3 regions of the Arthrobacter sp. V1I9 genome follow, and region 3 is predicted to be linked to each of the others. Evidence: riboswitches for the same ligand, from Rfam matches in the RefSeq annotation. Region 3 holds a riboswitch; each other region holds the start of a gene.
The links. Region 3 has a riboswitch for cyclic di-AMP ahead of QFZ70_RS14005 (M23 family metallopeptidase). Riboswitches for the same ligand answer to the same signal wherever they lie in the genome.

Region 1: another riboswitch for cyclic di-AMP. It lies ahead of QFZ70_RS08320 (LysM peptidoglycan-binding domain-containing protein); the one in region 3 lies ahead of QFZ70_RS14005 (M23 family metallopeptidase).
Region 2: another riboswitch for cyclic di-AMP. It lies ahead of QFZ70_RS14585 (hypothetical protein); the one in region 3 lies ahead of QFZ70_RS14005 (M23 family metallopeptidase).

The regions. Positions count from the first base shown of each region.
Region 1 is NZ_JAUSYU010000001.1:1,740,707-1,743,970, forward strand. It holds gene QFZ70_RS08315 (YdiU family protein) at 1-165, shown strand, start outside; gene QFZ70_RS08320 (LysM peptidoglycan-binding domain-containing protein) at 266-1,126, opposite strand; cyclic di-AMP (ydaO/yuaA leader) riboswitch at 1,130-1,334, opposite strand; gene QFZ70_RS08325 (dienelactone hydrolase family protein) at 1,599-2,582, shown strand; gene QFZ70_RS08330 (TraR/DksA C4-type zinc finger protein) at 2,707-3,063, shown strand; gene QFZ70_RS08335 (DNA alkylation repair protein) at 3,060-3,264, shown strand, end outside.
Region 2 is NZ_JAUSYU010000001.1:3,130,587-3,133,850, forward strand. It holds gene QFZ70_RS14575 (winged helix-turn-helix domain-containing protein) at 1-669, opposite strand, end outside; partial or broken gene QFZ70_RS14580 (response regulator) at 1,292-1,678, shown strand; cyclic di-AMP (ydaO/yuaA leader) riboswitch at 1,865-2,025, shown strand; gene QFZ70_RS14585 (hypothetical protein) at 2,031-2,759, shown strand; gene QFZ70_RS14590 (glyoxalase superfamily protein) at 2,885-3,259, opposite strand.
Region 3 is NZ_JAUSYU010000001.1:2,994,828-2,998,091, forward strand. It holds gene QFZ70_RS14000 (C40 family peptidase) at 1-448, opposite strand, end outside; cyclic di-AMP (ydaO/yuaA leader) riboswitch at 519-714, opposite strand; gene QFZ70_RS14005 (M23 family metallopeptidase) at 827-1,648, opposite strand; cyclic di-AMP (ydaO/yuaA leader) riboswitch at 1,659-1,903, opposite strand; gene QFZ70_RS14010 (metal-dependent transcriptional regulator) at 2,022-2,717, opposite strand; gene serC (phosphoserine transaminase) at 2,995-3,264, shown strand, end outside.

The DNA.
Region 1 (3,264 bases), 1.3 Mb from region 3:
CTGGTAGAGGAAGCGCTCGCCGCAGCAACGGACGGAGACCTTGATCCCTTCACCCGGCTCCTTGAAGTGGTCCGCGCCCCGTTCACTGAGCGGCCAGGGCTGGAACGCTACACCGAGGGAGCGCCGGAGGACTTCGGCAGCTACCAGACCTTCTGCGGGACCTGAGCGCCCCCGGCAGCTGAGCACCGGCTCACGACGGCCGGAAACAAAACAGGGGCGGCCGCCGGGAACAATCCCGTCTGCCGCCCCTGCTTGGGTGGTGTTACTACGCTACGCGGACGAAGGAAGCGCCGCTGAGCCAGCTGATGGAGTGGACCTCGGTCTTGAAGCCGTCCACGCCACCGCTGACAACCTGGCCGTTGCCGGCGAAGACGCCAACGTGACCGGCGGTGATCACCAGGTCACCGGGAGCCGGGGTGCCCACAGTGGTGCCGTACTGGTAGAACTGGCCCGGGGCCAGGTCGCCAACGCTCTTGCCCACGGAACGGAGAGCCTTCTCCACCATGGCGGTGCAGTCCTGCTGGACGCCCACCTGGCCGTAGGCGTTCGCGAGGATGGCTGCGCCGGTACCGGTGCCGGTGGCCGCGGGAGCTGCCGGGGCGGGTGCTGCCGGAGCAGGAGCCGTGGAGGCGTAGGACAGGTTCATTCCGGTGTTGGCGGGGGCGGCGGCAGTCACGGCCGGAGCCGGAGCCGCAGCTGCCGGAGCCGCCGGAGCGGCTGCAACGGAACCGGCGCCGGGGACCTTGATCTGGTCGCCGGGGTAAATGATCGCGGAGATGGACAGCCCATTGGCGGACAGGACATCGTTCAGGGCTACTCCGTGGGCGGCCGAGATGGCGCCCAGGGTATCGCCGGCAACAACGGTGTGCACGTTGCCTGCAGCTGCTGCGGGGGCAGCCACTGCAGCAGCCGGTGCTGCGTAAGCCTGGGTGTTAGTGGTCTCGGTGGTGTCCGGACCGGTTACGCCTGCGTGGGCCGGGGCGCCGACACCGAAGGCAATGCCGGATGCTGCTGCAACGGCGAGCGCCGGGCGGCCAAGGGACTTGGCTGAGACAGCCAGACCCTCGAGTGCGATTGAGCGGGCCGGAGTCGCGCGGTGACGGGCGGTGGTGGAATTTTTTGACACGGTTGATCGCCTCTCCCATGCCTGCGGGGTGAGCTGTCGGGTTCGGGTTGGAGATACCCGGCCGGGAGCAATTCCGTAATGAACGGTGTCGCTCTCGACTTAACCCCAAGGCCTCGCGTGAGGCCGGTGGAAACGTGGTTCCCCCGTCCCTGCCAGCTGGAAAGCGTTGGGTTCCCGGGTCAGTGGCAGGGCTCGGCATACTGAGGGGAATGTCCCGTCTGGGAGGGACACCTGAAGACCCTAACCCGACTTCGGGTGCATTGTCACGTTTGGGTAACATGCGAGGTGCTTCTATCACATTCCGCAAATGACTTGAATTGGATTTACCACGCGGCTGACCTCGCGAGATACTTTCCTGCTACGGAAGCTGTGTTGCTTTGGTCACAAAGTAGTAAAGGAACTCGAAGGCGGGGCCGGAAGCTTGCCCGGAAGCGCCGCGCGGAGGAGGATATGCCCACCCCGAGGAGGCACCGTGACCCAGCTTGGAAAGTACGAAAAGTACTTGATTGAGGAGTTTTTTGACGACTACCGCGCCGGTACGCTGAGCCAGCGGACCTTCACCCGGCGGGTTGCCTTCATTACGGGCAGCACGGCGACAGCCGCGGCGGCGATGTTGCTGGTGGGCTGCACTCCCAGCGAGGTACCGCCGAGCACCGACCCCATGCCCACGCCGGAACCTTCCACATCGTCGGCCACCGGAACGGCCGACGCAGGGGCCGCAGGTGCCGTCCCTGCGGCCAAGAGCCCGCTTTCCCTTCCGGAGGGCGCATCAGGGATGACGACGGCGACTATCCAGTTTCCGTCCGGTGGAACCCCTATCAGCGCCTACCAGGCCAAGCCGGAGCGGGCGGGGCGCAGCCCTGCAGTACTGATCTGCCATGAGAACCGAGGGCTGACAGCCCATATCGAAGACGTGGCGCGGCGCTTTGCGAAAGAGGGGTACGTTGCCCTGGCTCTTGATTTGCTGAGCCGAGAAGGCGGGACTGCGAACCTGGACCGTGACGCTGTTCCCGGTGCCCTCATCCAGGCGGGCGCCCAGCGTCACATTGCCGACTTCAAGGCAGCGGTGGAGTATCTCCGGGGCCAGGACTTTGTGGACGGCCAGCGCATCGCCATGACCGGCTACTGCTTCGGCGGCGGCATCACCTGGCAGGCGGCCACGGAGTTGGACGGGCTGAAGGCCACGGCGGCGTTTTATGGCCCCGCCCCCGACCTGGGCAAGGTGCCGGGCATCAAAGCGGCAGTTTTTGGAGTCTACGCTGAACGTGATAAACGCATCACCGCCGCCATGCCTGCGCTCAAGGATGCGCTCGCGGCAACCGACGTTGTCCACCAGATCACCGTCTACCCCGGCGTGGACCACGCCTTCCACAACGACACCGGCGACCGCTACAACGAAGCCCAGGCCACGGCCGCGTGGAACGACACCCTCGCCTGGTTTGGCCAGCACCTTTAGGCCCCGCCGTTCCTTGCCAATCCCTGAGTCGGCGCGGAACTCCATCGCATCACCGATGAAGGCACGCCAGCCTTCAACGCGCGGCTGAAACGGGTACCCGAACCACCCGCGCTAGGCTTTTGCCATGGCCGACTTTGAAAGATTCCGGATCCTGCTCGAGGAGGAGCGGGAGCGGAAGATTGCCCTCCTTCCGGCGCTCCGCGCGGACATCGCCTCCGCAAACTCGGCGCGCCAGGACTCGAACGTGGATGACGAACACGATCCGGAAGGCTCCACCATCGCCTTCGAGCTGTCCCAGGCCTCCGCCCTGCTGAAGCAGAGCAGTGCCGGGCTGGATCAGGTGGACGCAGCCTTGGCCAGAATCGCTGAGGGAACCTACGGGACCTGCGCTGTCTGCGGGGACGCGATCGCCGAAGGCAGGCTGGAGGCACGGCCGTGGACCCCGTTCTGCATCCGGCACGCCTCGGCAGGGCGCCCATGAGCAGCGGCATGGATCGTGTGGCGGCTGCCGCTGAATTCGTTGACCGCACGTTGCAGAACGAGGGCGCCTGGTACCGGGCGGACGACGTCGAGGGCCGGCTGGGCGGTCTACTGGCCTCCTACGGTTCCTCCGTCGGCGCTGTCAGGGGAACCATCCGCGACGCGCTGCGGAAGTACAAGGACCTCGACCACGATGGCGTGG
Region 2 (3,264 bases), 140 kb from region 3:
GCCCACGGTGCGGGTGCCGTTTTCCACCAGGTAGTTCAGGAGCTCGAACTCCTTGAACGTCAGGTTCAGGGATTCACCATCAAGGTGCACTTCGCGACGGGCGAGGTCGATCAGGACACCCGAGGGACGCGGTTCCTGGGGCTGCTGCGGCCGGGGGGTTTCTGTGCGCTGACGGGTGTTGACCGTAGGGTCACCGAAAGTCGAGCGGACGACGTCGAGGGCCGAGCCGGGGGTGCCGGCCGGGGCGACGGCGACAGCGGCGTAGCTCTCGGCTCCGGTTACCAGGGACTGGGCGTAGGCGCGGATTTCCTGGGCGAGCTTGGCGATGGAAGTACCTGCGGCTGCCGCGGTTTCCTCATCGATTCCCATGTACAGAACGAATCCACGCGCAACGTTGTCGTTGGCCACGGGGCGGACCGGGTTCGGCCCGGCCACTACAGGGGTTGGAGCGGTGACCGGCGCGGACTCCGACGGCGGGACGGCGCGGAGCTGGCCGTAGGAGTTGGGGTTGTAGGCCTGGGGGCCGTATCCCGGGCCAGGGAAGCTGCTTCCCGAAGTTGCGGGAGCGAGCGACGTGCGCGGTCCGAAGCCGGGGCGGAGGCCGGACGGCTGGCCACCCTTGGCGGCGTTACGGACAGAAATGTGGACGTATCCGGATGCAACTGACATGGAATGCTTACCTCAATGTGAATGGCCGTCATCGCGGCTCGAATGCTGGGTTCCCCGCAATGGATTGGGGAGGGACGCCCGACGCTGGGCTGGGGGGCGTATGCCTACGAACTTCAAGGGGTGGGAAGATCAGGCGTACATTCGACAACAGCGCATGTCGGCAGCAGCTGATGTGCTGGGCCAATAGTCTGCGGCTGCAGGTGCTGTTGAGTTCTTGTTCACAATGGAAGTGTGCAGCGTAACAATGCTAACTTGCAAGTAACAATGGACGCCTTGGTCCGCATATTGAGACAAAAGCGCTTAATGTGCTGCAGATCACGATTCTGACGAATGGTCAGATTACTGATCATTTCCCCGGTTTTCTGTCCAGCGGGCTGCCGACGGTGAACAAAATTCGGGCCTGCCCTTGTCAACGAGCTTTTTCTTCAGATGCACCGGGAATGCCGGAATCGCCCAGCCGTGCGGGGCCTCCTGTCCAGCGGCACGGGCTTTGGACAGTGAAAATGCCTCGTCCTCCGCCTCAGGAACAACGAGCTCGCGAGGCGCGGGAACCCATAGCCGCGGCTCACCGATCGATCGCCCCCAGCCCTCCCGCCCGGGCGGATGCCCCATCCGCGCCCCGGTGGTCGACGACGAGTCAACCCTTTCCGAGCTGATGAGCATGGGCCTGCGAATGGCCGGCTCATCAGTGGCGGTGGCTGCGGAGGGCCCTGAGGCCGTAAAGCTGGCCAAGGACTTCCGCCCGAACGTCCTGGTTCTTGACGTGATGCTCCCGGGGTTCGACGGCGCAAAGTCGCTGGCCCGTATGCAGAGCCAGTCGGAGCGGATGACCGCTTCGGTAGAAGATCTGCTCCTGCTGGCCCGGCTCGATGAGGGCCAGCCTCTCAAGCTCAGCGAGGTGGACCTCTCGTAGCTGGTGATCGAAAGCGTCAGAGACGAAAAGGTGATGGCGCCCGGGTACAACTGGCAGCTGCAGCGTCCGGACGAGCCCGTTGTGGTCAACGGCGAGGGTAACGGTGACGTCACAGCCGCGGCGCACGGGCTTGCCTTGGCAGTGCCGTTCCTGCGAGCCTTTCGGCAAGGCGACGCGCCGCCGTCGTGATCTCTGTTACCAAAATGTGACTTGTGCTTTGAATTCCTGTACCGTCGATTAGGTACGGTTCCCGTTCGGGCCGTATATCCGGATGACGCCAAGCTCTGCCACTTCCCGGATTCCTCTTGAACCAAGGCAGAGGCGGGGGACCCACCGTCCCGGGCACTGATTGCCCTTGGGGTTAAGCCAGCACGTGATCTTTCCGTCTGGCCGGATGCCCTCATCCGAACCCGACAGCTAACTCCGCAGGTGTGAGAGGCGATTCATCATGTTCAAGTTCCTGGCACAGCCACGCCCGAAAAACGAGTCTGCACCGCAGGCCGCACCGGAAACCGGCAAAATCCCTTCCTTCGGCAAGCGCGCCGCCGTGGTGGCCGCGTCATGCGCACTCCTCATCGGGGTGGGCGCTGCAGGGCAGGCTACGGAAACCAGCATCCGCGTAGCAGCCACCGAGACGCAGGCCGCCGAGGCGCAAGCCAGCCTCAGCATCGAGAAGAGCGAGATCACGGCGAATCCCGCGCCGGAGTCTGCTGCTCCAGCCCTGCCGGAAATCAACGTGGTTCCGCAGGCGGCCGAGCCCGCACCGGCTCCGAAAGCCGCACCGGCACCCGCTCCCAAGCCTGCACCGGCACCAAAACCTGCACCGAAGCGTGCACCGGCGCCCAAGCCTGCCCCCGTCGTCGCGGTCAATGATCCCGCCGGCGCCCAGGCTTATGCGGCCAGCAAGCTGGGAAGCTACGGTTGGGCTCCTGACCAGATGCAGTGCCTGAAGACACTGTGGACCAAGGAATCGGACTGGACCACCACGGCCACCAACCCGAGCAGCGGCGCCTACGGCATCGTCCAGTCCCTGCCGGCCGAGAAGATGGCCAGCGCCGGCGCGGACTACCGCACCAACTACCGCACCCAGATCAACTGGGGCCTGGACTACATCCAGGAGCGCTACCAGTCCCCGTGTGGTGCGCTGAACTTTCACCTGTCGAACAACTGGTACTAAGCACACCGGTTCCACAGGACACATCAGCCGGCGCGGCCCGCACCTTCTCGAGGGGCGGGCCGCCCGGCGTATGTGAACCATGACCGACCTCAAAGCCGGAAAAATGACCCGCCCGTCGCAGTAAGTCAGGCGCCGCGGCCGGGGATGTACTGGACGGCCCACCTGTTGCCGTCGGGATCTGCGAAGTACACAAAGTGGCCCCAGTCCTGTATGTCGACGTCACTGACGTCTACCCCGTTGTTTTTCAGATGCTGGTGCGCGGCAGAGATGTCGTTTACCACGAGCTGGAGGTTGGAGCCGGTGCCCGGAGGTGCGTCCGTAAGCCCCTCCCCGATGCAGATCGAGCAGGCCGAGCCCGGCGGCGTCAGCTGGACAAAGCGGATCGAATCCGTGGGCCGCTCATCAAAGTCGGCATTGAACCCTACCTTGTTGACGTAGAAATCCTTGGCGCGGTCCACGTCTGACACAGGGACATACACAAGTTCCAGTTTCCAGTCCATCCGCA
Region 3 (3,264 bases):
ACACATACGGGCTGCCGATGCCGGTGTAGGCGATGGCCGCAATGCCGGAGGTGGCAGCCGAGGACGCGGTGGCCACGACCTTCTCTGCTGCTGCCGCTGCGGTGGTCTCTGTGGAAGCCGTAGCGGTGGACTCTGTGGAAACGGTGTCCGTGTCCACGGCCGCGGCCGTGTCATCGTCATCAGAAGTTGACTGGACAGTCACCGGCTCCAGCACGGGAGCTGCGATGGTCTTGACCACCGGACGCTCGAAGGACACGGTAGCCGTGGGTGCCGCAGTGACCGCGAGGGCCGACTGCGCGGACCCTGACTCGGTGGAAGCAGAGACACCAGCGGTGGTGTCCGCCGCGTTGGCCGGCAGGCCCAAGGTCAGGACGAGGCCGGACGCAGCAGCGATAACTGCAGCCTGGCGACCTACTGTCCCGGCATTGGCACTAACAGCCTTGGACATGGTGTCCAGGGGGTTGGTACGAACCGATTGCGCACGGTGGCGCGCAGAATTATGGCGTGAAGACACGAAGGTAGCCTCTCCCAATGCCTGCGAGGTGAGCTGTCGGATTCGGATGGGAGTCACCCGGCCGCGCGGCTTCCTGGGAAGCTTTTGCGACTTAACCCCAAGGCCTTCAAACTGAAGGCCATAATTGGTTCCCCCGCCCCTGCCAGACGATGAAATGCGAACGGACCTTGAGCGGTGGCAGAGTTAGGCAATCCGCACAAGAGCGTCAACTTCGGAAAAGTTGACGCGAGTTAGACGGTACAGCAGTTTTGCTTGAATGTCACATTCAGGTCACGGCAGGTCAACATCATTTGATAGTTCACCGTCACTTGACTAGAGCCAGCCAGTGGGGTCAACAACTTCGCCGTTGACCTGGACCTCGAAGTGCAGGTGGCAGCCTGTGGAGGCTCCCGTGGTCCCGCTGAGGGCCACAACATCCCCGCGGGATACTGTCTGCCCCTCCTTCACACTGAAGGACGAGAGGTGGTTGTACGTGGTTTCCAGGCCGTTGCCGTGGTCCACTACAACGCGATTGCCGCCACCGTACTCGTGCCAGCCCACAAAGGTAACGGTTCCGGTGGCCGCAGCCAGAACGGAGGTGCCGCACTGGGCTACGTAATCCTGTCCGCGGTGGAAATCACCGGAGCCTCCCGTGATGGGGCTGACGCGGTAGCCAAAGGGTGAGGCAGTGCTCAATGCAGCGAGCGGGGCACCGAGGCTTCCGGTGGAAGCGGCGCGGGTGATGGCGCCCGCAGACTGGGCACTGAGCAGCTGTTTGAGCTTCCCGTCCGGGTCCGCTTCGGTGACCACGGCGGACCGGCTGAAGTCGATTTCGGCCTCCGCTTCCGCGGAAATTTTGGGCTGTGGGGCTACAGCGGACGCGGCAACAGGAGAGTTCCCTGACGCATCCGTGGCCATCACGGGACTGGTGGCCGGTACGGTCACGGTAAGCACCAGTCCGGTGGCGGCCAGGGCGACGCCGGCCTTCTGGCCGATGCCGCTGGCAGCAGCGAACTCGGTGATTTGACGGAATGGACCCCGACGCCGGCGCGCATCACGGTGCGGATCGCGGGGGCGTTCCGAGGTGATGACTTCGACAACGCGCGGTGTCGAAGCAGGGACCGCCGCGCGGCGGCGTCCCCTGGAATTGTGCATGGTCAAGAAGGGTTCCTCTCTGGAAAGCCTGCGAAGTTAGCTGTCGGATTCGGGTCAGAGAGTTCAAAGACCCGGTCCGCCGTAAGCAAGCTTCGGCACAGAGATATCCCCGGAGGGATTCCTTCGCTGGAAGAGGCTTGCTGCTGACGGACTTCACCCCAAGGCAGTCCCCCGGCTGCCGCTTGTGGTTCCCCCGCCTCTGCCAGTTACGACTCATGCTCCTGATCCGCTGGCAGAGCTCGGCTCCAGATCAGGTAACGCTTTAATATCAACGCTTCGGTTCAACTATAGAGGGTTAACACCCAAAGTAACAATTCCGTTATCTTTGCGTAACCCACCTCACATGGGGTAGCGAGGCGCGCGGGCCAGCCCGCTAGCGGACGGCCACGAACACGTGCGCGGCCACCTCCGGAGGCAGCTCAAGTGCCCCTTCGATGCCGGGAACCCGGACGGAGATGTAGTCCCCCACCCGCTCCAGCGACACAGCAGCCCCCGGCCTTATGCCGCCCTCATCCAGCTGCGAGAGCAGTTCCGGCTCCACCTGGATGGGCTCGGCAAGCCGGCTGATAGTCACGGCTGAGGCGGGCCCGTAGGACTTCATCGCTTCCAGGAGGCTGATGGCTCCGTCGGCAAAGCCCGGGGACGGCAGCCCGCCCAAGGCGGCCAGCCCGGGAATCGGGTTCCCGTACGGAGACTCGGTGGGGTGGTTAAGCATCTCGTAGATACGGCGTTCCACCCGCTCGCTCATCACATGCTCCCAGCGGCAGGCCTCGTCATGGACGTAGGCCCAGTCCAGCCCAATCACGTCGGCGAGGAGCCGCTCAGCCAGACGGTGCTTGCGCATCACTTCCGTGGCGCGCTTCCGGCCCGTCTCGGTGAGCTCCAGGTGGCGGTCGCCCGAGACGACCACCAGGCCGTCCCGCTCCATTCGGCCGATGGTCTGGGAGACGGTAGGTCCGGAGTGGCGCAGCCTTTCGGCGATACGCGCACGCAGGGCAACGATGTTCTCTTCCTCGAGCTCCAGAATGGTCCGAAGGTACATCTCCGTAGTATCGATCAGATCCGTCATCCAGCTCAGCTCCTCGAGCGCAGTACCTTGCGTTGTCCCACCGTATCGCCTTCACTGCGACGTAGTCCGTGGAAAAGCTTAGCCTATTTTGACTTTGTCCGAATAGTTGCCGACGCCCGCAGGACCGTCTCATTGGCTGGACTATGACGGTTCCGGTTCCCGCCGATACAGCCCAACAAGGCAGAATGAGGGAGGCCCTGGCAGCAGCCATCAGTGACTGCCGGCCATCAACACCCGTCCGGACCAAAGCCGTGTCCATGCCGAAACTGGAGCACCTGTGAGCGAAACCAGCATCACTATTCCCGCCGACCTCCTGCCCAAGGACGGACGGTTCGGCGCCGGGCCGTCCAAGGTCAGGCCGGAGCAGATTGATGCGCTGTCCGCGGCGTCGAAGAACATCCTGGGTACGTCCCACCGGCAGGCCCCGGTCAAGAACCTCGTTGGCTCCGTCCGCGAGGGCCTCAGCCAGTTCTTCCGCGCCCCCGAAGGCTACGAAGTGGTACTCGGCGTCGGCGGTTCCACGGCGTTCTGGGACATTGCAAGCTTC